Regions from separate parts of the Allosaccharopolyspora coralli genome, predicted to be linked through region 2. Evidence: predicted binding sites of a transcription regulator. Region 2 holds the regulator's gene; the other holds the start of a gene.
What was found. The regulator LexA, encoded in region 2, represses DNA repair genes until DNA is damaged. The targets are predictions, from matches to a motif close to CGAACACGTGTTCG.

Region 1 (12,071 bases), 240 kb from region 2:
TGCCCGCCCAGGCGGTGTCCCGCTTCGTCGCATCCCTGTAGACGAGATCCGGCTCTGGAGGCGAGCTCAGCGGAGCAGGCTCGCCAGGGTTTCCCGCACCTGCTCGGGGGCGGTGGAATGTTGGCCGCAGAGACAGCGTAGGAACAGGCCGTCGACGGCGGCGGTAACACCGGCACGGGCTGTCGGCTCGGGCACGTAGCGCGCCATCAGCGCGTCGAGGGCCGCGGTCCACCGATCGAGTTCGGTGCGCAGCCGGTGGTTCCGCGCGGCGAGAAGGAACAGTTCGTACTCGGCGTGCAAACGCGCTCGGTTCTCACAGGCGTCACCGGAGATCTCCGCGGCGAGCAGCTCCAGCGCGCGGGATTCGCTCTCGGCACCGATCTGTTCGAGCCGTTCGATGTAGCGGTCGTTGCACGCGGTGAGCGTGGCGAGCAGCAGCGACTCGACCGTGGCGAAGTAGTACAGCACCGCACTGGGAGGCAGACCCGCCTCGCGGGCGACCGCGCGTTGGGTGACACCGGCTGCCCCGCTGTGCCCAAGCACCCGAATGGTCGCCTCGAGCAGCAGCCTGCGTCGGTGCTCGCCTTTGCGGCGGCGCCCGTCGGCCTCGGCGTCCACCGAGCGGTTCATCAGTGCTCGGCTCCCATCTCCAGTGCCATCACGCCGGCGATGACCAAGGCGATTCCGACGATCTGTATCCAGGTCATGCTCTCGCCCAGGAAGACGGCGCCGATCACCGCCAGCAGGGCGATGCCGAGCGCTGCCCACACGCCGTAGGCCACGCCGAGGCTCATTCCGCGCACGAGTGCGAGCGAGAGCAGGTAGAACGCGGCTCCGTAGCCGACGAGCACGATCGCGGACGGCACCAGCCGGGTGAAGCCCTCGGAGAACTTGAGCGCCGTCGTGGCGCTGACCTCGCACACGATCGCCAGGGTCAGAAAGATCCACGGCATGCGGCTACCTCCGAACAGCGAAAGAACCTGAGCGATTGCTCCAGATTCTACCGACGTCTCCTCGACCGTCAGTCGCGGTCCCGGCGAGGGGTGGTCGGTCGCCAGTGGGTGGCGGTCGTTGCGCTCGCCGACGCCGCTCGCGCGACCCGATCCGCCGGACCTGCGGAGGCGGCGTCCGACTCCCGCACCGCGACGAGCGCGGCGATCAGCGTCGTGATCGGCACGGCGGCGACGAGGCCGATGCTGCCGACGAGCGTGCGTACCACCTCCTGCGCGACCGACTGGGACGTGACGATCTCGGTGAAAGTGCGCCCGGACAGCGTGTAGGCCAACAGCAGCGGCAGCGCGGCGCCCGCGTAGGCGAGGACCAGGGTGTTCACTGCGGAAGCGACGTGATCGCGGCCGATGCGCACGCCCGCGGCGTAGAGCTCCCGCCACGACATCGACGGATTCGCGCGCCGCAGCTCCCACACCGCGCTGGTCTGCGTCACCGTGACGTCGTCGAGCACCCCGAGAGCGCCGATGACGATGCCGGCCAGCAGCAGTCCCCGAGGGTCGATGGAGGCGCCGAGCGCACCGATGAGCCCCGCGGTGTTCTCGTCGAGTCCGGTCAGCTGCGTCGTCGCGGAGAACAGGGCGCTGAGGCCGCCGATGAGACCGAGGCTCACCAGCGTGCCCAGCACGGCGGTGGAGGTGCGTGCCGAGAATCCGTGGGTCAGGTACAGGACCGCGAACATGATCACGCCGGAGCCGACGACCGCCACCGTGAGCGGATCGCGTCCCGCGAGAATGGCGGGAAGAATGAACCCGACGAGCACGATCAAGCTCAGTCCGAGCGCGATCAGCGACGACAGGCCCTTCCAGCGACCGAGCACGAGCACGGCCGCCGCGAAGACGAGTGCGACCACCAACAACGAACCGCTGCGCTGGAAGTCGACCAGCTGGAAGCTCGACTCGGCCCCGGGGTCGGTGCCGGAGTAGGCGAGGACCACCTCGTCACCGGCCGCGAAAGCGGGCGTTCCGGGTTCGCGCGGAACGGTCTGCTGGATCGTTTCCCCGGATGCCGGCCCGTCCTGCATCAGAACGTCGACGATGAGGCAGCCCGCCTCGCCGGGAGCCGGTGTGGTTCCGCCTTCCGTGCAAGATCCGACAGTGCTCGCGACGATCTCACCGTTGACCGGGTACTGGCCGAAGCCGAGGTCGGCGCCGGTGCGTTGGTCGTGGCCGAACGGGTAGAGCACGAGAACACCGATGATCGCGGCGGCGGCGAACGGGACGAGTGCCAGGGCGAGCAGGTGTTTCACCGGCCGAGAAGCCGGTGGCGTCGGCCCGTGCCCGTGCCCGTGCCCGCTGCTGCGCTGTCGCGAAGGCCCTGCTTCCGCAGGAGTGTTGCGGTGGATGTTCTGGTCGCCCAGTGCGGAGTTGCGCCCGGCACGACGGCCGCGTTCGTGCGAAGTGGGGGAGCGGCGCTCGAGATCGTCATCAGCCACCCCGGCATCGTATGGCGGTACCACGGTGGGCTCAGCGAGTAGTCGAAAACGCCGCCCGACGTCGAGCTACCCGGGATGAGGCGAGCGGCACTTTCACCTCGCGAGACGAGGCGAAAGTGCCGCTCGCCTCAGTGGGGAGGTGGAGTGGTTTCGCACGATCGAGGGGCGAGGTGGCGATCGGTCGACAGCGGTTCGAAACTGTGTTCGAATGTACCCATGCGATGGGAACAGCAGCGCGTGGACTTCGGGCAGTCGGTCGAGTCCCAGGACGCCGTCCGGGCGGAGACGGCGGCTCTCGACCTCGACCTCGGTGCACTCCCGGAACGACGCGGTGTCCCCGACGGTGGCGGTCGGGCGGGGCTGCGGCTGCCGGACCCTGTCCCCATCGAGTCCGGAACGGACGACGCGTTCGCGATCGAGATCCGCGCGAAGAGCATCATCAACCGCGTACCGAGTGCCTCGCAGGTCCCGTTCCGGTGGACGATCAACCCCTACCGGGGGTGTGGGCACGCCTGCCGATACTGCTTCGCGCGGAACACCCACACCTACCTCGACCTGGACTCCGGCCGCGACTTCGACAGCAAGATCGTCGTCAAGGTCAACGCCGCCGAGTTGGCCCGTCGCGAACTCGCTGACCCGAAGTGGCGCAGGGAACCGATCGCGATGGGGACCAACACCGATCCGTACCAGCGCGCCGACGGCGTGTATCGCTTGATGCCGGGGATTCTCGCTGCGCTGCGGGACCACGCGAACCCGTTCTCGGTGCTCACCAAGGGAACCCTCATCCTGCGGGATCTGGACCTGTATCGGCAGGCGGCTCAGGTCACCGACGTCTCGGTAGCGGTGTCGATCGGATCGCTCGACGAACAGCTGTGGCGCGTGGTGGAGCCGGGCACGCCGTCACCGCGACGACGGCTCGACGTGATCCGCAGGTTCGGGGAGATCGGAATCGGCTGCTCGGTTCTGATGGCACCGATCCTGCCCGGCCTCAGCGACTCCGACGAGCAGATCGACGAGACCGTCCACGGCCTGATGGACGCGGGCGCGACGAACGTGACCCCACTGGTGCTGCACCTGCGTTCCGGGGCTCGCGAGTGGTACCACCACTGGTTGCAGGACGAGCGTCCCGATCTTCTCCCGCTCTACGAACGCTTGTACCGCAGGGGTGCGTACCCGCCGAAGTCCTATCAGGACGATGTCGTGCATCGGGTTCGAGAGGCGCAACGCCGGTACGGTGGCCGTACGGTCGACGATCGGGAACAACCGGCTCGAGCCCACCGCGGAGCGCGGCCGCGGGCGGCGGTGCCATCGGCCGGCGGGGGCGCTGCACGGCAACTGAGCTTGCTGTGACGTCCGTCGGGTCAGGCAGGTGGCTTCATCATCGGCCACATCGACGGCCCGTCCGGAAGGTCGATCGTCGCGCCGGTGAGGGTGTAGCCCATGCGTTCGTAGAGAGCGCGATTGCGCGGCGCCGAGGCTTCGAGGTACCCGGGAACACCTTGCTCGTCGAGCGTCGCGTGATGATGCAGCAGCAGGTCCGTGCCGTGGCCCCGGCTCTGTACACCCGGTTCGACTGCGAGGAAGGCCAAGTGATGTACCCGATCCTCAGGATGCGCGGCGTGCATCCTGCTGTCGAGGGCTTCGAAGCGTGGATAGTACTCGCCGGTGATCGCGGCCATGCGTTCCTCGTACTCCGCGGGGCCCTCGTCGTCAGGCAACAACCACAGCGCGACGCCGTGTCCGTCGGCGGTCGCTTCCACCTGGCCGCGTTGCAGCGCGTGGTCTACGAAGACCCGGAAATACTCGTGGAACAGCCGGTCTCGGTCCACGTCGTCGGTCATGGTGGCGCCGAGCCAGCCGGTCACCGGGTTGTCCTGGAACGCCCGACGCACGACGCCGGTCACGTGTTCCGAGTCGGACGGGGTGCAACGAACGATCGTGCTGCTCATGGTGCGGTACTCCAAGGCATGGTCGGTGCGTGGGGGTCAGTCCCGGACAGGGCCGAGTTCGGCGAGGGCGCCGCGGCCGATGAGGGTGTACGCGTCGGGACTGCGGCGCCGCATACGCAGCCCCCACAGGACACCGACGGCCAACGCGACGACGTACAGGGCCGGAATCGCCCAGGTCACCGGAGTGCCAGGCGGAACGCCCAGCAGAACGTCCATGTTGGACAGGGCGAGGCCTACGCCGGTGCAGAGCAGCAGCGACGAGAGGACGGCCGCGATCATCGTCGGTATCGAGGCCCCGGCTGTTCGTCGTCGGGCGAAGAACACGACGACGCTGATGCTGGTGCCCGCGAGCAGCGTGAGCACCCCGAGGCCCCCGCCGGTGCCGAGGGTGAAGAACAGGTGCACCATCGGGTCGAGTCCCGTCGCGGCGAACAGCACCAGCACGACCAGCCCGATCGAGGACTGCACCACCGAACCCACCTTGGGCGAGCCGGACCGGCGGGAGGTCAGTCCCAGCACGGACGGCAGGACCTGTTCGCGGCCGAGGGCGAAGCTGTACCGGGCGACCGTGTTGTGGAACGAGAGCAGGCCGGCGAAGATGCTGGTGAGCAACAGAATGCGTGCGATGTCCCCCGCCGGCCCGCCGAGTTGGGCGGCGACGGCGTTGAACAGCAACTCGGGGCCCTGCTCCTGGGAGGCCGCGACGATTCCGTCCGGACCGAAGTTCACCGTCAGCGCCCAGGACGACAGTGCGTACAGCGCGGCGATCACGAGCAGCGCGGTGAAGGTCGCGAGCGGAACGGTGCGGCGCGGGTCGCGCGCTTCCTCGGCGTAGACCGTCGGTGCTTCGAAACCGACGAACGCCGTGGCGGTGACGACGATGGGTGCGCCGATCGCCAGCGTGGCGAGGTTCGACGGGGCGAGCGTTTCGAAGGAGACCGAACCGGACGCCGGGTTGGCGATCATGACGATGTCGGCCACCAGAATGATCGCGCACTCCGCGGCCAGCAGGAGGGTGAGCACCCGTCCGTTGATGTCGATGCGCAGCACCCCGAGCGCCGCGACGGCGGCCCAGGACACGAGCGCGAGTATCCACCAAGACACGGTGACGCCGAGGCGTGCGGCGATGAGCTCGCTGCCGATCACACCGAGTGCGCCGTAGAGGCCGACCTGCAGTCCGTTGTAGGCGATGAGTGCGATGAACGCGGCGCCGACGCCGACGGGTCGACCGAGGCCGTGCGTGACGTACGAGTAGAGGGCACCCGCATTGGTGACGTGTCGGGACATCGCGGTGTAGCCGACGGCGAAGAGCATCAGCACCGCACCGATCAGCAGGAACACCACCGGGATTCCGACGAACCCGGTGACCGCCCAGGCGGTACTCGTGAGTGCAGCCACGACCATCAACGGTGCGGCAGCCGCGCCGACGAAGCTGATCATCGTCGTACTGCCGACACGGCGCTCGGCCAGAGTGCGGCTCACGGCGCTTCGCTCGCCCGTCAGGGTCGGAGCGGACGGAAACTCGGACACGGTCACCAGCCACTTCGTGCGATCAGCATTGTCATCGGCGTTCGGACAGCACCGCGGCGCTCAGTGCGGCGCGGGTGTGCCTCAGCAACGATCGGATCATAGGGGGTAAACGATCAGTCACGGTAGGTATCGCGAGCCGGGCGGAGCGGCTGTCCTCGGCGCCCAGCACGTGTCCGAGGAGCCCGGTCGCGTCGGACAGGCAGCACAGCACCGAGTCGGTCACGCTCCACGGGCGACCGCCCATGACGAGCAGGCGCAGCGTGCTCTCCGGTTTACCCGCTGCGTTGAGGTCGGTCGGTGGCCACTTGGTGCTGCGTCGCAGCCGGGATCGGTGTTCGTGGACGAGTCCCTGGCCTTCCAAGTAGCGGCCGACGTCGTCGCGCGCGGTCCGGGACAGATACGACAGCCAGGTACCCAGTGGGAGCGGCGCGGGCTCGGTGAGCATCAGAGTGAAGACCTGGTCGGCGAGCGTGTTCGGCGGCGGAAGCGAACCGATCGGCACTACGAGGTCGTCGTCGAGCCGCACGTACTCGGCGATGGTCAGTTCCGCCAGGAGCGCCGACCCGATGCCGAGTCCGCATCGGGTCGCGGGCAGCAGGGCCTTGCCGGAATGATCGTCCTGGGAGAGCCAGAACAGATCGACAGCGAGGTTCCACGGTTCGGTCGCCGACACGCCGTCCTGCCTCACGTGTGCACGAGCGTGATCCGGAACGGATCACGGAACGTGGCGGAGCCCGCGCTGTCGGTGCCGATCATGGCCGCGAGCATAATGATTCGCTCGAGCGCTGTGTGGACACCCACCGATAAGCGTCGTCGACTCGTGTTCACCCGGGAAGCCACCGGTGAGCCGGACATCCCATGTTCCGAAGACCGTTCGAACTCACCGTGGAACGTCAACGACGATACGGCACGCAGGCGGGAAGAATCCCCTCGTTGGGAATCGGTGCGAGTCATGGATTCGGATGTGCTGTCGAATCTGTTCGTTCCTGATGAATTGTGTTCAGCGGCTGCCGATAAGGTGGTTCGGGTTCGTCCGGTCGTCGATGCTCAGGTTGCCGGAGTCGGGAAAGGGCGGTCAGCGAGCCGCCAGAGAGCTTGTCACCGCCGAAGCCGTCGTCAGCGGATCGTTGGCCGGGCAGTGTTGCGTCGCCGGCTCCGAGGGCGTCCACCGGACACCGAAAACACCCAACCCGAAGTCCAGTTTCACCGTGTGGGTGCGGCCGTGACGATCCAGTGCCAGCGACGTCGGTGTCTCCACCGCACGGCCGGACGGGTCGGTCACGAAGCTCTCGCACGACTCCGGGGGGTGCGCCGGATCGAACTGCATCTCCAGTACGTACTGCCGAACCGGCAACCGGAAAAGCCTGCAGTAGGTGTGTTCCTCGTGCTGCGGTCCCGCGGGTGGCTCGACCACCTCGTATTCCAGCATGATCGTCTCGCCCCGTTCGAGAGCGTGGTCGAAGAGCAGTTCGGCGACGACCAGATCCCGGGTGTGGTCGGTGAGGACCTGACCGAGGTGGCAGGAACGCACCGGCCGGATCACCGTCGGCGTGTCGTTCGAGGAGGCACCGTCGAAGACCATCACCCACCGGTCGGCGCCGTTGCATTCGGCCCGGACCAACTGGCGGACTCGGGCTTTGCGCTGCTCACCGGCCGCGTCGACGTGCACCACGTCGTGCTGGCTCAGTCGCGTGAGCTTGCCGTCGGGGCTGGTGTCGACCCGGTTGAGCAGTTCGACCGTGGAGCCGTCCGGGGACCACAGGGTGCTCAGCGGCGGAGCCTGGTTGGCAGCCTGGCGGGTGCGGCCACGGGGACGTGGCGGGCCGAGCAGTGCCGACAGCGCCCCGTCCGGCAGGCCGAGGACGTTTTCGAGCTGGTGCAGCGCCAGCAACGAGTCGGGGCGCTCGGGGCGGCGCCGCCCCGATTGCCAGTAGCTCAAGGCAGTGATGCTGACCGGTGTTCCGCGGGCGCGCAGGCGGTGTTGAATGCGTTCGAGGCTCAGGCGGCTCGCGCGGATGGCGGTCCGCAGTGCAGATTCGAACGGGCCGGTTCGCAGGAGTTCGGTCAGTTCCGGCGGAAGCGGGCGCTGCGTTTCCGTGCGGAGAGCATGGGGTGCCGTGGGCATCGAACGGGTCACGGTGTCCGGACCGGTCATGGTTACTCCTCGTGTCCTCAGCTTCCCGGATGACGCTAAGGAGGACCGTGGTCGTCGGCAACGACAGAAAGTCGGGAACCGATCTCACACTTATGGGTGTAGTGGTGTGGCTCGGGGTGACAGAAGTGGGGAATGGCCTGCTCCGTGGGCACGGGAGTCCTTCGGAATGGCCTTCTCCGTCCCCCGGTTTCCGGGCGCAGCTGACGACGATCCCGGGGTGAAGTCTGCCGTGCGTGAGCGCCGACCTGCTCGCCCGGTGCAGGATCCTCGCCCGTGCGAGCCGGCAGCGCCTGTTCCCGAAACCTGCTGGACGGGCGGACCGACCCGTTGGCTAGCCTGGTAGCCCGCGTGCGGACGGGGTTCCGTGCGTCGACGCCGGGAATTGCGCTGCCGACCGCGCCGGTGTCGGAACCGTTCCGGACGAAGGAGATCAGCACCCGTGATGCGCACGCACGAGGCCGGTTCGCTGCGAACCGGCCACGCCGGCCAGTCCGTGACCCTCACCGGCTGGGTCGCGCGTCGCCGTGATCACGGTGGAGTGATCTTCATCGACCTCCGCGACGCCTCCGGGGTCGCCCAGGTCGTGTTCCGCGAGGGCGAGATGGCCGACCGCGCGCACCGGCTGCGTGCCGAGTTCTGCGTCCGCGTCGTCGGCGAGGTCGTGCACCGCCCGGAGGGCAACGAGAACGCCGAGATCGGCACCGGCGACATCGAGGTCACCGCAACCGAGCTGGAGGTGCTCTCGGAGTCCGCGGCGCTGCCGTTCCCACTGGACGAGCACGTGGAAGCCGGCGAGGAGGTCCGCCTGCGCCACCGCTACCTCGACCTGCGCCGCAGCGGTCCGGCGAAAGCGGTGCGGCTGCGCAGCGAAGCGAACCGTATCGCCAGGAACGTGCTCGCCGACCGAGAGTTCGTCGAGGTCGAGACGCCTACGATGACGCGGTCCACCCCGGAGGGCGCACGGGACTTCCTCGTCCCGGCGCGGTTGCAGCCCGGCAACTGGTACGCGCTGCCGCAGTCCCCGCAGCTGTTCAAGCAGCTGCTGATGGTCGGTGGAATCGAGCGCTACTACCAGATCGCCCGGTGTTATCGGGACGAGGACTTCCGCGCCGACCGGCAGCCGGAGTTCACCCAGCTCGACATCGAGATGAGCTTCGTCGAGCAGGACGATGTCATCGAGGTCGGCGAACAGGTCGTGCGTGCCCTCTGGCGGGAGTTGGCCGATCACGACATCGCGGGCCCGATCCCGCGCATCACGTATCACGAGGCGATGGCCCGATACGGCACGGACAAGCCGGACCTGCGGTTCGGCGTCGAGCTCACCGAGTTGACGGACTACTTCAAGGACACGCCGTTCCGTGTGTTCCAGGCGCCCTACGTCGGTACGGTCGTGATGCCGGGAGGTGCCGACCAGCCCCGCAGGCAGTTGGATGCCTGGCAGGACTGGGCCAAGCAGCGCGGCGCGAAGGGCCTGGCGTACGTACTCGTCGGCGAGGACGGCACGTTCGGTGGTCCGGTCGCGAAGAACCTTTCGGATGCGGAGAAAGACGGCCTGCTGCAGGCCACCGGGGCATCGCCGGGTGACTGCGTGTTCTTCGGAGCGGGTGATCGTGCGTCGGCGCGGGCACTGCTCGGTGCGGCGCGACTGGAGATCGGACAGCGGTGCGCTCTCGTCGACCACGACGCGTGGTCATTCGTGTGGGTGGTGGACGCGCCCATGTTCGAGAACGTGGCCGACACCGACGACGTCGCGATGGGCCACAGCCGCTGGACCGCCGTGCACCACCCGTTCACCGCACCCAATGCGGAGTGGGCCGACAAGTTCGACAGCGACCCGGAGAACGCGCTGGCCTGGGCTTACGACCTGGTCTGCAACGGCAATGAGGTCGGCGGCGGGTCGATCCGTATTCACCGCTCCGACGTGCAGGAACGCGTGTTCGGCGTGTTGGGCATCACCGAGCAGGAGGCACAGGAGAAGTTCGGCTTCCTGCTCGAGGCGTTCCAGTACGGCGCACCCCCGCACGGTGGCATCGCCTTCGGCTGGGACCGGCTGTGCATGCTGTTGGCCGGGGCCGACTCGCTGCGCGACGTCATCGCGTTCCCGAAGAGCGGCGGCGGCTTCGACCCGTTGACCGGAGCGCCCGCGCCGATCACGACGCAGCAGCGCAAGGAGGCCGGAGTGGATACGCCGGCCAAGCGCGAGAAGCCCGAGGCTGGCGCGTCGAACTGACGGCGCCCTGGCTCCAACGGCACGTCGGCGGGTACCGGCGCACGGGTGAAATGACACAGGACGTGCAACCCCGCCACGGGGACGACGCGTCAGGGACAGGGGCAGGCACGATCGCGACGAGTCGTGGTCGCCGTCCTCCTGCGTGAATGCGCCGGGTCTTGACCGGTCAGGTCGCAGGGAGATCAGCGAGTTCCAGGTAGGCTCGGGAGACGATGAGCGTGGAGATCACCACCGGCCCGCCGGAGGTCCGTGTTCCCGCGAGTTCGGAGGTGTCCGACACCCTCCGCACCGCGGAAGCCGTGCTGAGCAAGCGCGCCGGTGCCTCGGTCCGGCTCGCCGATGCCGAGGACCTCGGCGGCAGCGAGAGGTCGGTCGTGATGCGGGTGCGCGTCGCGGAGACCCCGTTCGAGCTGCCGCGGACACTGGTCGTGAAGCACTACGGTGAGCACCCGGAGTGGGAGCGTTCGGATCCGTTCGCGCACGAGGCGGCGAGCTGCCAGCTGGCCACCGCGTTGCCGCCGGAGATCCGGGTGGGCCCGGAGCTGATCGCCCACGACGTGCAGGAACGCTTACTCGTGCTGGAGGATCTCGGCAAGGGCTCCACGCTCGCCGACGTGCTCTTCGCCGATGACCCGCGGGCCGCCGAGCGTGCGCTGCTGGGTTGGGCGCGTTCGCTGGGGCGGATGCACACGTCGCAAGCCGGGCGCGAGGCGGATTTCGAGGCGCTGATGCGCAGGCTCGGGGCGTCGTCGTGGCAGGATCCGGTCGCCGACGACATCCGGCGGGCCCTGGACGAACTGCCTGCGTTGTTCGACCAGCTGCTGTCGGTGCCGACCTCGGATCCGGTGCGGCAGCGCATGCACGGGGCCGCAGAGCTGCTCGGGTCGACCCGGTACCGCTCGTTCAGCCCGTCCGACATCTGCCCGGACAACAGTCTGGTGACCGGAAACGGTGTTCGGTTCCTCGACTTCGAGTGGGGGTGCGTGCGCGACATCGTGCTGGATGCGGCGTACCTGCAGTTCCCGTTCCCGTCCTCGTGGTGTTCCTACGCGATGCCGGAGAACCTCGGCGAGTCGCTGTTGGCGACCTGGCGCTCGGAGGTCGTGGAGGTGTGGCCGGATCTCGACGACGACGCGGTGCTGCTGCCGCGCCTGTTCGACGCGCACCTGCTGTGGGTGTGGGTGTCGACGTGGTGGTTCCTGCCGCGCACGGGTGAACTCGATTCACCGATCGACGTGCACATGCCCTCGCCGCGCCGGAGCACGGCACTCGTGGACCGCTGGCGACGCGTCCGGGAGGACGCCCAAGCCGCGGGAGCACCGGAGATCGCCGAGTACGCGGACCTGATCGTGGACGCGTTGGTGGACCGGTTCGGCTCCGGGGCGTTGGAGTTGTTGCCCTACCCGGCCTTTCGCTGAGCGAGGCGAACGACGGCGCGATCCGCCCGATCGAGGTGACCTCGACGGTGTCCCTCGCACGCGCCCAACCGAGCTGCGCGGCGCCTCCGTTGCTCGAGCGCGGCGCTCACCGGCTACGCCGCGCGCCCGTCACCCTGGATACGCCTTTCGGGCCGATGCGGTCGTTTTTCTTCCGTTCCACCCGATGGAATCCCTGTCGTGGACGGGCGGAAATTGCGTTGGGTGAGGAAATCCCTTCTCGCTCGATCGCTGTCGAGTGATGTGGTAACGCGGTCGGGTGTTTGCCGTGGTTGATGTGATCTTTGTTACCCGGCCGATCATGGTGAACGATTTCGGTGAATTGGCT
Region 2 (12,071 bases):
AAGTGCAGGTGCGGACCAGTCGAGCCACCGGTGTTTCCGAGATCGCCGATACGCCCGCCACCGGCGACTTCGTCTCCCTCGGACACCGTCTGTCTGGACAGGTGCGCGTACCGGGTGGTCCAACCTTGGCCGTGATCGATCTCGATCCACCGGCCGTAGCTGGTGTCGCCCTCGTTCTCGACCCGGCTCACCGTGCCCGCCGCAGCAGCCAGAACCGGATCCCCCAGGTCGTCCGCCCGGTTGAAGTCCACCGAGTTCGGCGGGTTGTGGTCGGTGTAGGTCGCGCCCACCCAGTCTTGCCCGCACGGGAACGGCAGCTGAAACGGTGGTGCCGCTCGGGTGTGGGAATCGCCATCCCACGGCTCAGCGGCAACGCCGGGTGCGCCCACCACACCGAGAACCGACACCATCAGGGTGGCGGCGAACCACTTCCGCGGCACGGGACCGAATTGGTGTGCCATGCGCACTCACCTTCTTCTCGAACAACGACGGACATCACGTTCGCCGCCGAAGGCCAAGGTCCGGTAAAGGCCGGCGCAGCCGGTCACCCCACGAGCGGCAGATGAAACCGGGACGCTGCCAGGTCCAGTGCCAGACCGGTACCCGACTTCGGGCGGATCGTGTGCTCGTGGTCGCTCGACAGCACGACCACACCCCACCGGTGTTCTGCCTGGAGCACGTAGTCGTCGGGCTGCATCTCGACCTGAACCGGATACGTCGTTCCCGGTTCGATCGGCGTCGTCTCGCCGAGCGAGTCACGGTTCTGCGGATCGGTCCAGCCCCGCGTGACGACCGAAGTGGAGCCGTCCGGCGCGACGTCGACGAGCGCGGCGGTCACGTTCGCAGCCGGACTATCGACACTGAGCGCGAGATCGGCGACGACAGTGCCGCTCATCCGGCTCGGTTCGGCCACGGGCGCGGTGAGGTACGTGAGCCGATGCGGAGAAGCTCCGGCCGCCGCGAGCTCCCGCACCGGTTTCGTCGCGTCATCGCTGAAGGTCTCGACCCCGGATCCTGGCTTGTCGCCCAGTCCCCCTCGCTCCGCGCCACCAGGCGAAGGGTGCAACGTCACGTCCTCGGCGTGCGGAGCAGGCCAGTCCGCCTCCTCCACGAATCTCCCGTCCTCACGCTGGATCGTCGACCTGGGCTCGTGCTCCACGCCGTTCTCGTGGTCGTAGAGGTACCGGGTGAACCAACGGTTCAGGGTGCGCTGCCACTGCTGGCCGCCGATCCCGAGCGGGTCCTGGTGCCCTTGCTGATGCCACCAGATCTTGTGCGGTACGTGGTGCGCCTTGAGCGCCTCGTACCACTGCGCGGCCTGCCTGGTCTTCACGTTCCAGTCGTTCAGTCCGTGGACCACCAGGGTTGCCGCCCGCACGTCGCGTGCGTCGTCGAGATAGTTGCGCTCGTCCCAGAACGGAGAATAGTCGCCGGTCACACGGTCCTGATGGCGGCTGATGCCGTCGATCACGGGCTTGCAGACCTCGCGGTCCTGACGGGTGTACACGTACTTCGCGAGCACGTCCGCGTCCTCGCCCTGGAAATCGCCAGGGGCGACGACGGCACCATCGGTCCGGTAGTAGTCGTACCAATTGGAGATCGCCGCGATCGGCACGATCGCCTCCAAACCTTCCACTCCGGTGCCGGCGACAGCGTTCAGCAAGGTCCCGTTGTAGGACACACCCATCATCCCGACCTTGCCGGTCGACCATTTCGCCTCGACCGGTCGACCCTGCTGGTCAGCGGCGAAGGCGCGACCGTTCAGCCAGTCCACGACCGACTTCGCACCGAGAGTCTCGTTCTCCGCGCCCGTCGTCGGACATCCGGTGGACAGGCCGGTGCCGAGCGACTCTCCATACACGACCGCATAGCCGCGCTCGAGGAAGTACCTTTCGTACTGCCATCGCGATCGGGCGGCGCGCTGACCGGCCACTGCGAGGCGCTCGTCGCCCGAGGCTTGCCGTGCGGTCTGTCCTTCCGGGACGTACAACTCGTGATCGACGCCGTGATTCGGGACGTCGTTGCCTCCGGAGAAGTACGGACTGGCCTGGAAGACCACCGGAACCTCGAGGCCCTCGGTGGACTCCTTCGGCCGCACCACCTCGACGTGAACCTTGTCGTCATGGCCGTCACCGTCACTGTCGACGTCGGCGCCGACCCACACCTCCTCGTGCACCGCCCGGCTCGCGTCGAACACCGGCTGGGCCTCACCGTTCTCGAAGACCGGGTGCACCGGCTCGGTCGCCGACGTCGGTACCGCCGAACCAGGCTGCGCGGCCAACGGCAACACGAGTACAGCGGCCAGCAGGACAGGACGAACGCGCCTCATGGCGTACTCGCAGTGCACAAGGGTGGACTCGCTCAGCCTCGCGATCGGGAGCTGGGCAGTCAATCCGTCGGCGAACTCTCGCCTCCCGCTCGTGGGAACGGAGGGCCGCGACGAGAAAGACGCAGTCGCCGACACACCCGTACAGTCGCCGCGAACGACGCGACACGAGGAGTCTCATGCAGCGCATCCCGATCAGCTTGATCACCGGTGCGGGCCTCATCGGCGGATTCGCCGTCACGAGGGTGTTCCGCCATCAACACCTCAGCGGTCTCGTCGCCGGCAGCGTGGGACTCGCGGCGACGGAATCCGCACGCAGGCGTGCAGGCAACGCTGCGGCCGTCGTGGTCGGCGGCAGCTACGGGCTTGCGTTGTTCGTGTCGCACCCGCTGGCGAGGAAACTCGGCGCGTGGCCTTCGGTGTGCACCGTTGCGGCGGCGGCCGCGGTGACCGCCTACACGGTCGCCGACCGCACGGCGCGAACGGCAACATAGCGGCCGCGCGGCCTGGCGCGCGACCACAGGCTGAACGAACGGCCCACGTACGGCCGATACGCCATCGGCCTCACCGTCGACCTGGCCGGACAAAACGCGGGGAGGGCGGCCTGAAGCCACCCTCCCCGCCGGTCAGCGGCGCAGAACCGCGCCGTCGAATCAGCTGCACCCCGAGGTAGCGCCGCAACCCTCGCACAGGTAGCAGGACCCCGAAGGCCGCATCTTCGTCCCGCAGGTCATGCACAACGGCGCGTCGGCCGCCTTGCCCAGACGCAGCTCCAGCAGCTCGGTCGAGCTGCCGACGTGCGTGTCGACGTCCTGTTCTTCCTCGCGTTCGGCGGGGGCACTCGCAGAACGCGACTCGACCGTCGACCGCATGGTGTCGAGATCCACGTCGTCCGAGGGATAGTCCCCGTTGACCTGCGCGTTGCGCTCCTCGATCGTGAAGATGCCCAGCTGGGCACGCTTCTCGTAGGGCAGGTAGTCCAACGCCAGCCTGCGGAAGAGATAGTCGAGGACGCTACTGGCCATCCGCACGTCCGGGTCGTCGGTCATACCCGCGGGCTCGAACCTCAGGTTCTGGAACTTCGAGATGTAGAACTCCAGCGGAATCCCGTACTGCAGACCCACCGAGATCGACATCGAGAAAGCGTCCATCACACCGGCGAGCGTCGAGCCCTGCTTGCCGAGCTTGACGAAGATCTCACCGAGCCCGTCATCTGGGTACGACCCGGCGTGCAGGTAGCCCTCGGCTCCGCCGACGGTGAACGAGATCGTCTCGCTCGGGCGCTTCTTCGGCAGCCGTTTGCGGATCGGCTTGTACTCGACCGGCTTGTCGACCTGCTTGTCGGAGGTCGACTCCGCGGACTTCGTCTCGCCCTTACCCGCCGACAAGGGCTGGCCGACCTTGCAGTTGTCCCGGTAGATCGCGAGCGCCTTCAGGCCCAGTCGCCAGCCCTCGAAGTAGATCTCCTCGACGTCGGCGATGCTGGCTGACTCCGGCATGTTCACCGTCTTGGAGATCGCACCGGACAGGAACGGCTGCGCGGCCGCCATCATCCGTACGTGCCCCATCGGCGCGATGGAGCGTTCGCCCATCGCACAGTCGAAGACGTCGTAGTGCTCCGGACGCAGACCCGGTGCGTCGATGACGTGCCCGTGTTCGGCGATGTACTCGACCACCGCCTCCACCTGCTCCTCCTGGTACCCCAGCGAGTGCAGCGCGCGCGGGACGGTCTGGTTGACGATCTGCATCGACCCGCCACCGACGAGCTTCTTGAACTTGACCAACGCCAGGTCCGGTTCGATACCCGTGGTGTCGCAATCCATCATCAGGCCGATGGTCCCCGTCGGGGCCAGCACCGAGGCCTGCGCGTTACGCCAGCCGTTGCGGTCACCGATCTCAAGGCAGTCCTGCCACACCTGCGTGGCTTGCCGGTGTACCGCGACATCGTTGTGGTGGTAGGTCCGCACCAGGTCGTTGGCCGCCGCGTGCTTGCGCATCACCCGACGGTGGCCGTCGGCGTTGCGCGCGTAGCCATCGTAGGCTCCGACCGCACCGGCCATCTCGGCGGAGCGCTTGTACGCGGTGCCGGTCATCAGCGAGGTGACGGCCGCCGCGAGCGCACGGCCGCCATCCGAGTCGTACGCGTGCCCGGTCGCCATGAGCAGTGCACCCAGGTTCGCGTACCCGATCCCGAGCTGCCGGAACCGGCGAGTGGTGTCCCCGATCGACTCGGTCGGGAAGTCCGCGAAACAGATCGAGATGTCCATCGCGGTGATCACGAACTCAACGGCCTTCTGGAAGACCTCAGCGTCGAAGGTCTGATCGTCGCGCAGGAACTTCATCAAGTTCAGCGAAGCCAAGTTGCAGCTGGAGTTGTCCAGGTGCATGTACTCACTGCACGGGTTCGACGCGGTGATACGCCCGGTCTCGGGACTGGTGTGCCAGTCGTTGATGGTTCCGTCGTACTGAATTCCGGGATCGGCGCACTCCCACGCCGCTCGCGCCATCTTGCGAAACAGGTCGCGAGCACGCACGGTCTCGACGACAGAGCCGTCGGTCCGCGCACGCATACCGAACTCGCCGTCGCTCTCGACCGCGCGCATGAACTCGTCGGAGACCCGGATCGAGTTGTTCGCGTTCTGGTACTGCACCGAGGCGATGTCGGCACCACCGAGGTCGACGTCGAATCCGGCGTCCCGCAGAGCGCGAATCTTGTGCTCTTCCTGGGACTTGGTCTCGATGAACTCGTCGACGTCCGGGTGGTCGATGTCCAGCACGACCATCTTCGCCGCACGCCGCGTCGCCCCACCGGACTTGATGGTGCCCGCAGAGGCGTCGGCACCGCGCATGAACGACACGGGACCGGAGGCCGTCCCGCCCGAGGAGAGCAGCTCCTTCGACGACCGGATACGGGACAGGTTCAGACCCGACCCCGAGCCTCCCTTGAAGATCAGGCCTTCTTCCTTGTACCAGTCCAGGATGGACTCCATCGTGTCGTCGACCGACAGGATGAAGCATGCCGAGACCTGCTGCTTCGACGTCGTGCCGACGTTGAACCACACCGGCGAGTTGAAGCTGAACACCTGGTGCAGCAGCATCCAGGTCAGCTCGTGCTCGAAGACCTCCGCGTCCGCGTCGGTGGCGAAGTAGCCCTGCTCGACGCCGGCACCGACATACGTCTTGACGACGCGGTCGATCAACTGGCGCAAGCTGCTCTCACGCTCCTCGGTGCCCACTGCGCCACGGAAGTACTTGCTGGTCACGATATTGACAGCGTTCAGCGACCAGGAATCGGGGAACTCCACGCCGCGCTGCTCGAAATTGACGGTGCCGTCTCGCCAGTTCGTCATCACGACGTCCCGGCGCTCCCAGCCCACCTCGTCGTACGGGTGCACTCCTGCCGTGGTGAACACCCGCTCGACCCGGAGTCCTTCGCGGGCACCCGAGCCCGACTCCCCTGCGGCCCCGACCGGACTGCCGACGGTCTCTGTCATGACCTGACCCTCTTCCTCGCTCGCTCGTGCCTTTCCCCCGTCCGGGCTCCCCGTCCGGTTCGGTCCCATCTGGTCGTCGTTCGCTCTCCACGCCCGGCGGACCGCGCGTCGCCGTGTGCCCGCTCCGCCCCGAGACGACCGTCGTCGTTTCCTACTCACCGCTGCCCACCGTTTCGTCCGGCTCGACTAACACGTCTGCCGCACGCAGATCCCGAATCTCCCGCTCGAAGTCCTCGACCGAGGAGAAGGCGCGGTAGACGCTGGCGAACCGCAGGTAGGCGACCTCGTCGAGCTCGCGGAGCGGACCGAGGATGGCCAAGCCGACTTCGTGGCTCTGGAGTTCGGCTACCCCTTGCGAGCGCACCGAATCCTCGACCTTGTGCGCCAACTGCTGCAGCGCATCCTCTTCGACAGGGCGCCCTTGGCAGGCTCGACGGACACCGCGGACCACCTTGTCCCTGCTGAACGACTCCGTGACCCCGGATCGTTTGACCACCGAGAGCACGACCTCCTCCACGGTGGTGAACCGTCGCCCGCAGGCGGAACAGGATCGGCGCCGACGGATCGCCTGCCCCTCGTCGATCTCTCGCGAGTCGACCACCCGCGAGTCCTCGCCGCGGCAGAACGGACACCGCACGATCGCCCCCTTCTGACGCCCTCGCCAACGCGGGTGACGTCCCCCTGAATTCCCGCCGTCAGGACATAGTCACTCAGACCACCGACAGATCCGCAACGCACCACGACGATCACACACCGAACACGATGCAGGCCCAAGCTGTGGAGGAAACACAACGACGTAACTACTAGATGTTGTGGTCAACTCTAAGCCTGCGAGTACTGCTTGGCAAACCGACACGGCGATGTCGCGTGATCGCACCGACCGAAGGTCGCTGATCTGCGTCAACCGTCGGATCCCATCCTCGGCTGCGACTCAGAGTGCATGTGGGAACTGACATGTGCGCCCGTAAGGCACGCCTCATACGTGAGCAGCCGCGGCAGCGTGAGGGGCTCCGGCATTGGAGTTCGTGCCTCGCAAGGCAGGGGATCCCGCCGCGTATACGGTGGCACCCAAGAGGACCACAACGCAGTCAGGCGTGCACTGCGGGTGTCGGTACCGCACCACCCACCCCAGTTCCACATGCGTTCTCAGTGTTAGAAGGTGTCTGTGGTCTGCGGTGGTGGTCACCTACCCGCGTCCCAGCTTGCCGCTCGCGGCGTTGGGGTCGCCTCGAGTACCAGCACGTACGCAGCGGCGGCCCCGGCCTTGCGAGCGACAACCTGGAACACCGGAGCTTCTCACCGTGCTCGGGCTGAACACGCAAGACCATGCCCTGACGGGCATCACAACAAGAACACAGACAGGCTTCTCAGGCCGAAGGAACGATGAGCGACTCGCCGGGTCGGGCGACCGACCCTTCCAGTCCATTCATCTCGACCATTCGTCGCACCACCGCGGCAGTGTCCGCGTGCGGGGCGTGCCTATTCGCCAATCCCCACAGCGTGTCGCCCGGTTCCACCTGGACGACGGTGGTGGGACTTGGCAGAGCGACAGCCCCGCCCGAGATTCCGACGAACCCCGCGACCACGACGACGAGGAACGTGCACGCCGCAACCGCGACTAGCCACACGAGCCCTTCTCCGCGGGAGCATTCTCCCCGAAGCCCGTGGCTGTAGCGCCGGCAGCGTGTCACTGCCCGTCGCCGAGGCGCACGTTCACCCTCGTCCCACTGAGACTCGCGCCCGCCGCGCACCACCGACGCGTCCCCGACGCCGCCCCCTGACGCCGCAGCACCCGTAAACCACACCGAATGACGAAGCGTCGCAGGCGTCAAGGGCGCTCTCGCGCGAACCGCCCTCCTGCCCCTCGACACGCTGGTCGTCCGAGACGACGCCCGTCGCCTTTCCGACATTCGCGGACCGGCCGGTCCCGACAGGCCCGCGGCAGCGCCCGCATCCGACCCGCGAGCGGCCGACGTTCGGAGTTGGAGGCGCCCCCGCTCGGCCGCCGCGGCACGCGGCTTATCCGCCGCCGACTGCCCGAGTTCGGCCCGCGCCCGAGTCTCCACGTTGGCCGTCATGTCGCCTCCTCCATACCCAGGACCACGCGAACGGGTGTCACGCGTGTCGATCTTGATCGAATACCAGTTCGATCGAACCTCTGTGCGATTGTGTACCAGACGGCACCGACAGCACCAGGTGTCGGCGGAAATTAGCTCGAACAGGTGTTTGATCCGCGGTCGATCGCCGTCTACTGTGGAACCGCACGCACAACGAGGCGCGACGCGCCGGCAGGAGGCTGAGGTGGCTGAGACGGTGGCTTCGACGGAGTCGGCGAACGCGCCGACCGAGGAAGCAAGGGCCGACACGACCGGCCAGGCCGCCTTCGCAGACGGACTGAGCGAACGCCAGAGCCGCGTACTCGAAGCGATCCGCGCGTGGATGAGGCAACGCGGATATCCGCCCAGCGTCCGGGAGATCGGCGACGCGGTCGGCCTCACCTCGACCTCCTCAGTCGCGTACCAGCTCCGGGTGCTGGAACGGAAAGGTTTCCTGCGTCGCGACCCGCACCGGCCCCGCACGGTCGGCGTGCTCGTCGAGGAGGCGGACGAAGCGGACGCGAAAGCGCGGCCGGAGGCGGCCTACGTTCCGGTCGTGGGCCGTATCGCCGCGGGCGGACCGATCCTCGCCGAGGAGGCGATCGAAGACGTCTTCCCGCTTCCCAAGGAACTCGTCGGCGAGGGGACGTTGTTCCTGTTGCAGGTGGTCGGCGACTCCATGATCGACCTCGGGATCAACGACGGCGACTGGGTCACCGTCCGCCAGCAGCCGGAAGCCGACAACGGCGATGTGGTCGCGGCGATGATCGACGGAGAGGCGACGGTCAAAACGTTCAAGCGCACTTCCGACCACGTCTGGCTCATGCCGCACAACGAGGCGTTCGAGCCGATCCTGGGCGACGAGGCGACCGTACTGGGCAAAGTCGTCGCGGTCCTGCGCCGACTCTGACGCCCGTCGACGCGCGGCGGATCGACCGGCGAATCACGACCTCAATCGGGCGAGCTTGCCGCCGAAATACATGATCAGAGCGGCGAACACCGCAGCGATGGCGAGATTTTGTCCCGTCGTGTTCGCGTTTGATTCCGGTTCACCGGCGTGCTCTGCGGGAGGCGGTTCCTCGTCCCCTGTCGCATCCGACGGTGGCCCCGCCTCGCCGGAGGCTGCCTGCTCGACTCCCGGCACCATGCGCACTGGTTGCGATCCTTCCGAGGCCGACAACAGTGCGCCGTCGGGTTCGAACGCCACAGCCTCTCCTTGGGGCTCGTCAGGCAACGGAACCCGGAGTGGCCGGCGAGCCAGCGCAGCGACGACGTCGCCCTCGGGGGCAGGAAAGACGTACGCATCCGTGTAAGTCCGCAAAGCAACGGTCCGTCCATCCGCGCTGACCGCTCCACCAGTCACGACAGCGCTGGCGATGCTGCCCTCTACCGGCCCACCGGGGGTGGTGGTCGGGCCGAGCCGCACGGACCCGACCCGCTCCAAGGGCACGGTCTCCCCGTCGACCAGCGGTTCTGCGGGCCGATACACGCCAGCTTCGCCGAGCGGTTCCTTCGTGACGACGTGGGGCACGCCGCGACCGTCGAGCAGCATCGCTTCCGCATCGTGCGGACCATCGGGATACGTGAGTCGGTGTAGGGCGCTCCGCCCGTCCGGATACAGCACATGCACCGCAGCGGTCTCCCGTTTGCGCTGGTTGTCACCGGTATCCGCGAGCCACACCTCGCCGTCGGCGCCGAGCGCCAGGTCTTCCACGTCGTACGGGTCCGCCGGTGCCGTCCGCTCGTCGCGCACCGAACAGTCTCTCGGATCCAGCATTGCGACCGACAGCGACGTTCCTCCGTCGCCGGTGACGAACCACGACTCCCCGTCCGAGTCCAGTCCCGAGAGTTCGTCCAAGCTTGGGTCGGTGACCGTACACATCGCGCTCGGCGGGGGAAACTCCGGCGGCGGTGGCTGCGCGGCTCCACTCGGCGCGGCAATCCACTGCCACGCCACGCCGAGCGTCAGCGCGGTCACCACCGCGCCGAACCGTCGCGCCAGTCTCACCCGGTGCCCGTGAACGGCTTCAGCGCCCCCGCCAGTTCCGCACGTACCTTCGCCCGGAGTCGCGTGCCCTCCGCGGTGTGGTCCTCGTCGATGACCTCACCCTCCGCGTGTGCTCGGGCGACGAGTTCGCCTCGCGTGTACGGGACGAGGGCGTCGACGAACACATCCGGCCGCGGTATCCGGTCGGCGATGATCTCGCGGAGCCCCTCGATTCCCTTACCACTGTGGGCCGAGACGAACACCGCTTCCGGCAGCAGCCGACGGAGTTCGGCGACCCGGGTGGCGTCGACGGCGTCGATCTTGTTCACCACGAGCAGCTCGGGCGGCATGGCCTCGTCGTGTTCGGACGCGATGTCCTTGAGTACGTCGCGCACCGCCGACACCTGGTCGTGAGGGGCCAGCTCGGCGCCGTCGACCACGTGCACCAGCAGGTCGGCGCCGGTGACCTCCTCCAGCGTCGAGCGAAAGGCCTCGACGATCTGGTGTGGCAGATGGCGGACGAACCCGACGGTGTCGGTCAGCGTGTAGTCGCGATTGTCCGGCGTCCGCGCTCGCCGCGTGGTCGGGTCGAGGGTCGCGAACAGGGAGTTCTCGACGAGCACACCCGCCCGGGTAAGGGCATTGAGCAGGCTCGACTTCCCGGCGTTGGTGTAGCCCGCGATGGCGACCGCGGGGACCGCGTTGGCCGCACGACGCCCGCGCTTGGTCTCGCGCACGGTGCGCATTGCCGCCAGCTCCTTGCGGAGCTTGGTGATCCGTTTGTGGATGCGCCTGCGGTCGGTCTCCAGCTTGGTTTCACCGGGACCGCGGGTGCCGACACCGCCGCCGGCGCCGCCGGCGCGGCCGCCCGCCTGCCGAGACATCTTGTCGCCCCACCCGCGCAACCGTGGGAGGTAGTACTGGAGCTGGGCGAGTTCGACCTGCGCCTTGCCTTCCTTGGAGCTGGCGTGCTGGGCGAAGATGTCGAGAATCAACGCGGTCCGGTCGACCACCTTGACCTTGAGCTTGTCCTCCAGCTGTCGCAGCTGGCCGGGTGAGAGCTCACCGTCGCAGATGACGGTGTCCGCTCCGGTGGAGGCGACGACGTCACGGAGTTCGCGCACCTTGCCCGCGCCGACGTACGTGGCCGGGTCGGGACGGTCGCGGCGCTGGACGAGCCCTTCCAGGACCTCCGATCCGGCCGTTTCGGCGAGCCGTGCGAGTTCGGTCAGCGACTCTTCCGAACGAGCCGCGCTTCCCTCGGTCCACACACCGACCAGAACCACCCGTTCGAGGCGCAGGCGGCGGACCTCCACCTCGGTGACGTCCGTGAGTTCGGTGGAGAGCCCGGACACCCGCCGCAACGAAGCCCGGTCGGCGAGCTGCATCTCCCCCGTCGACGGTTCTTCGGTGGAAGGGGTGTCCTCGGCAAGCAGGGCGTCGAATTCCGCGGCCTCGACCGGATCGAGTTCGGCGGTACGTGTCACAGGATTTCTCATATCGGGTACCAGTATCCACGCCGAGCGAGTCGTTTTCATCCTCGACAAGAGCGGACACGCCGCTCAGTCGCTTTCGTAACGCTCCCACCAGTCCGCATCGAGCCTGCCGTGCGCGACGAGTACGGCGGGGCCCGTCAGGGTGCTCGTGGTGGGAGTGACCTCGACCTCCACCGTGCCGCCGGGAACCTCGACGGTTCGCAGCCCGGTGTCGGCCCCCGCTGCACGGAGACCGGCGAGGGTCGCCGCGACGGTGCCGGTACCACACGAGCGGGTCTCGCCGACCCCGCGTTCGTGCACTCGCATCCGCACCCGGTCCGGACCCACTGGCTGCACGAACTCCACATTCACGCCGTGGGGAAAGACGGCCGGGTCGTGCGTCGGTGCGGCGGTGATCTCCAGCGTCCGTACGTCGAGCTCGGTGACACAGGCGAGGTGAGGGTTGCCGACGTCGATGACGAGACCGGAGAATTCATGGCCGTCGGCGCGTGTGGTGGAGAGACCGTGCGCGGTCACCGGCCCCATATCGACGGTGACGCGGCCGTCGTCGTGCACGTGGGTGGCGCGCACGCCCGCCCGAGTTCCGACGGGCAGGTCTCCGCGTGCGGCGAGGCCGGTCTCGACGAGGTAGCGCGCGAAGACACGGACACCGTTCCCGCACATCTCGGCCAC

Region 1: GIY23_RS09045 (Rv2578c family radical SAM protein) is a predicted target of LexA. The motif match lies at 2,637-2,650, and genes of this name have one in related genera.

Annotation. Positions count from the first base shown of each region.
Region 1 is NZ_CP045929.1:1,896,456-1,908,526, forward strand. It holds gene GIY23_RS09025 (hypothetical protein) at 1-41, shown strand, start outside; gene GIY23_RS09030 (TetR/AcrR family transcriptional regulator) at 67-630, opposite strand; gene GIY23_RS09035 (DMT family transporter) at 630-953, opposite strand; gene GIY23_RS09040 (YibE/F family protein) at 1,022-2,443, opposite strand; gene GIY23_RS09045 (Rv2578c family radical SAM protein) at 2,660-3,793, shown strand; gene GIY23_RS09050 (GNAT family N-acetyltransferase) at 3,805-4,392, opposite strand; gene GIY23_RS09055 (APC family permease) at 4,429-5,874, opposite strand; gene GIY23_RS09060 (GOLPH3/VPS74 family protein) at 5,954-6,595, opposite strand; gene GIY23_RS09065 (hypothetical protein) at 6,998-8,077, opposite strand; gene aspS (aspartate--tRNA ligase) at 8,517-10,307, shown strand; gene GIY23_RS09075 (hypothetical protein) at 10,520-11,725, shown strand.
Region 2 is NZ_CP045929.1:1,660,231-1,672,301, reverse strand. It holds gene GIY23_RS07950 (M23 family metallopeptidase) at 1-461, opposite strand, end outside; gene GIY23_RS07945 (Xaa-Pro dipeptidyl-peptidase) at 545-2,329, opposite strand; gene GIY23_RS07940 (hypothetical protein) at 2,506-2,820, shown strand; gene GIY23_RS07935 (vitamin B12-dependent ribonucleotide reductase) at 2,980-5,820, opposite strand; gene nrdR (transcriptional regulator NrdR) at 5,972-6,457, opposite strand; gene lexA (transcriptional repressor LexA) at 8,122-8,826, shown strand; gene GIY23_RS07915 (NHL repeat-containing protein) at 8,860-9,924, opposite strand; gene hflX (GTPase HflX) at 9,921-11,291, opposite strand; gene dapF (diaminopimelate epimerase) at 11,466-12,071, opposite strand, start outside.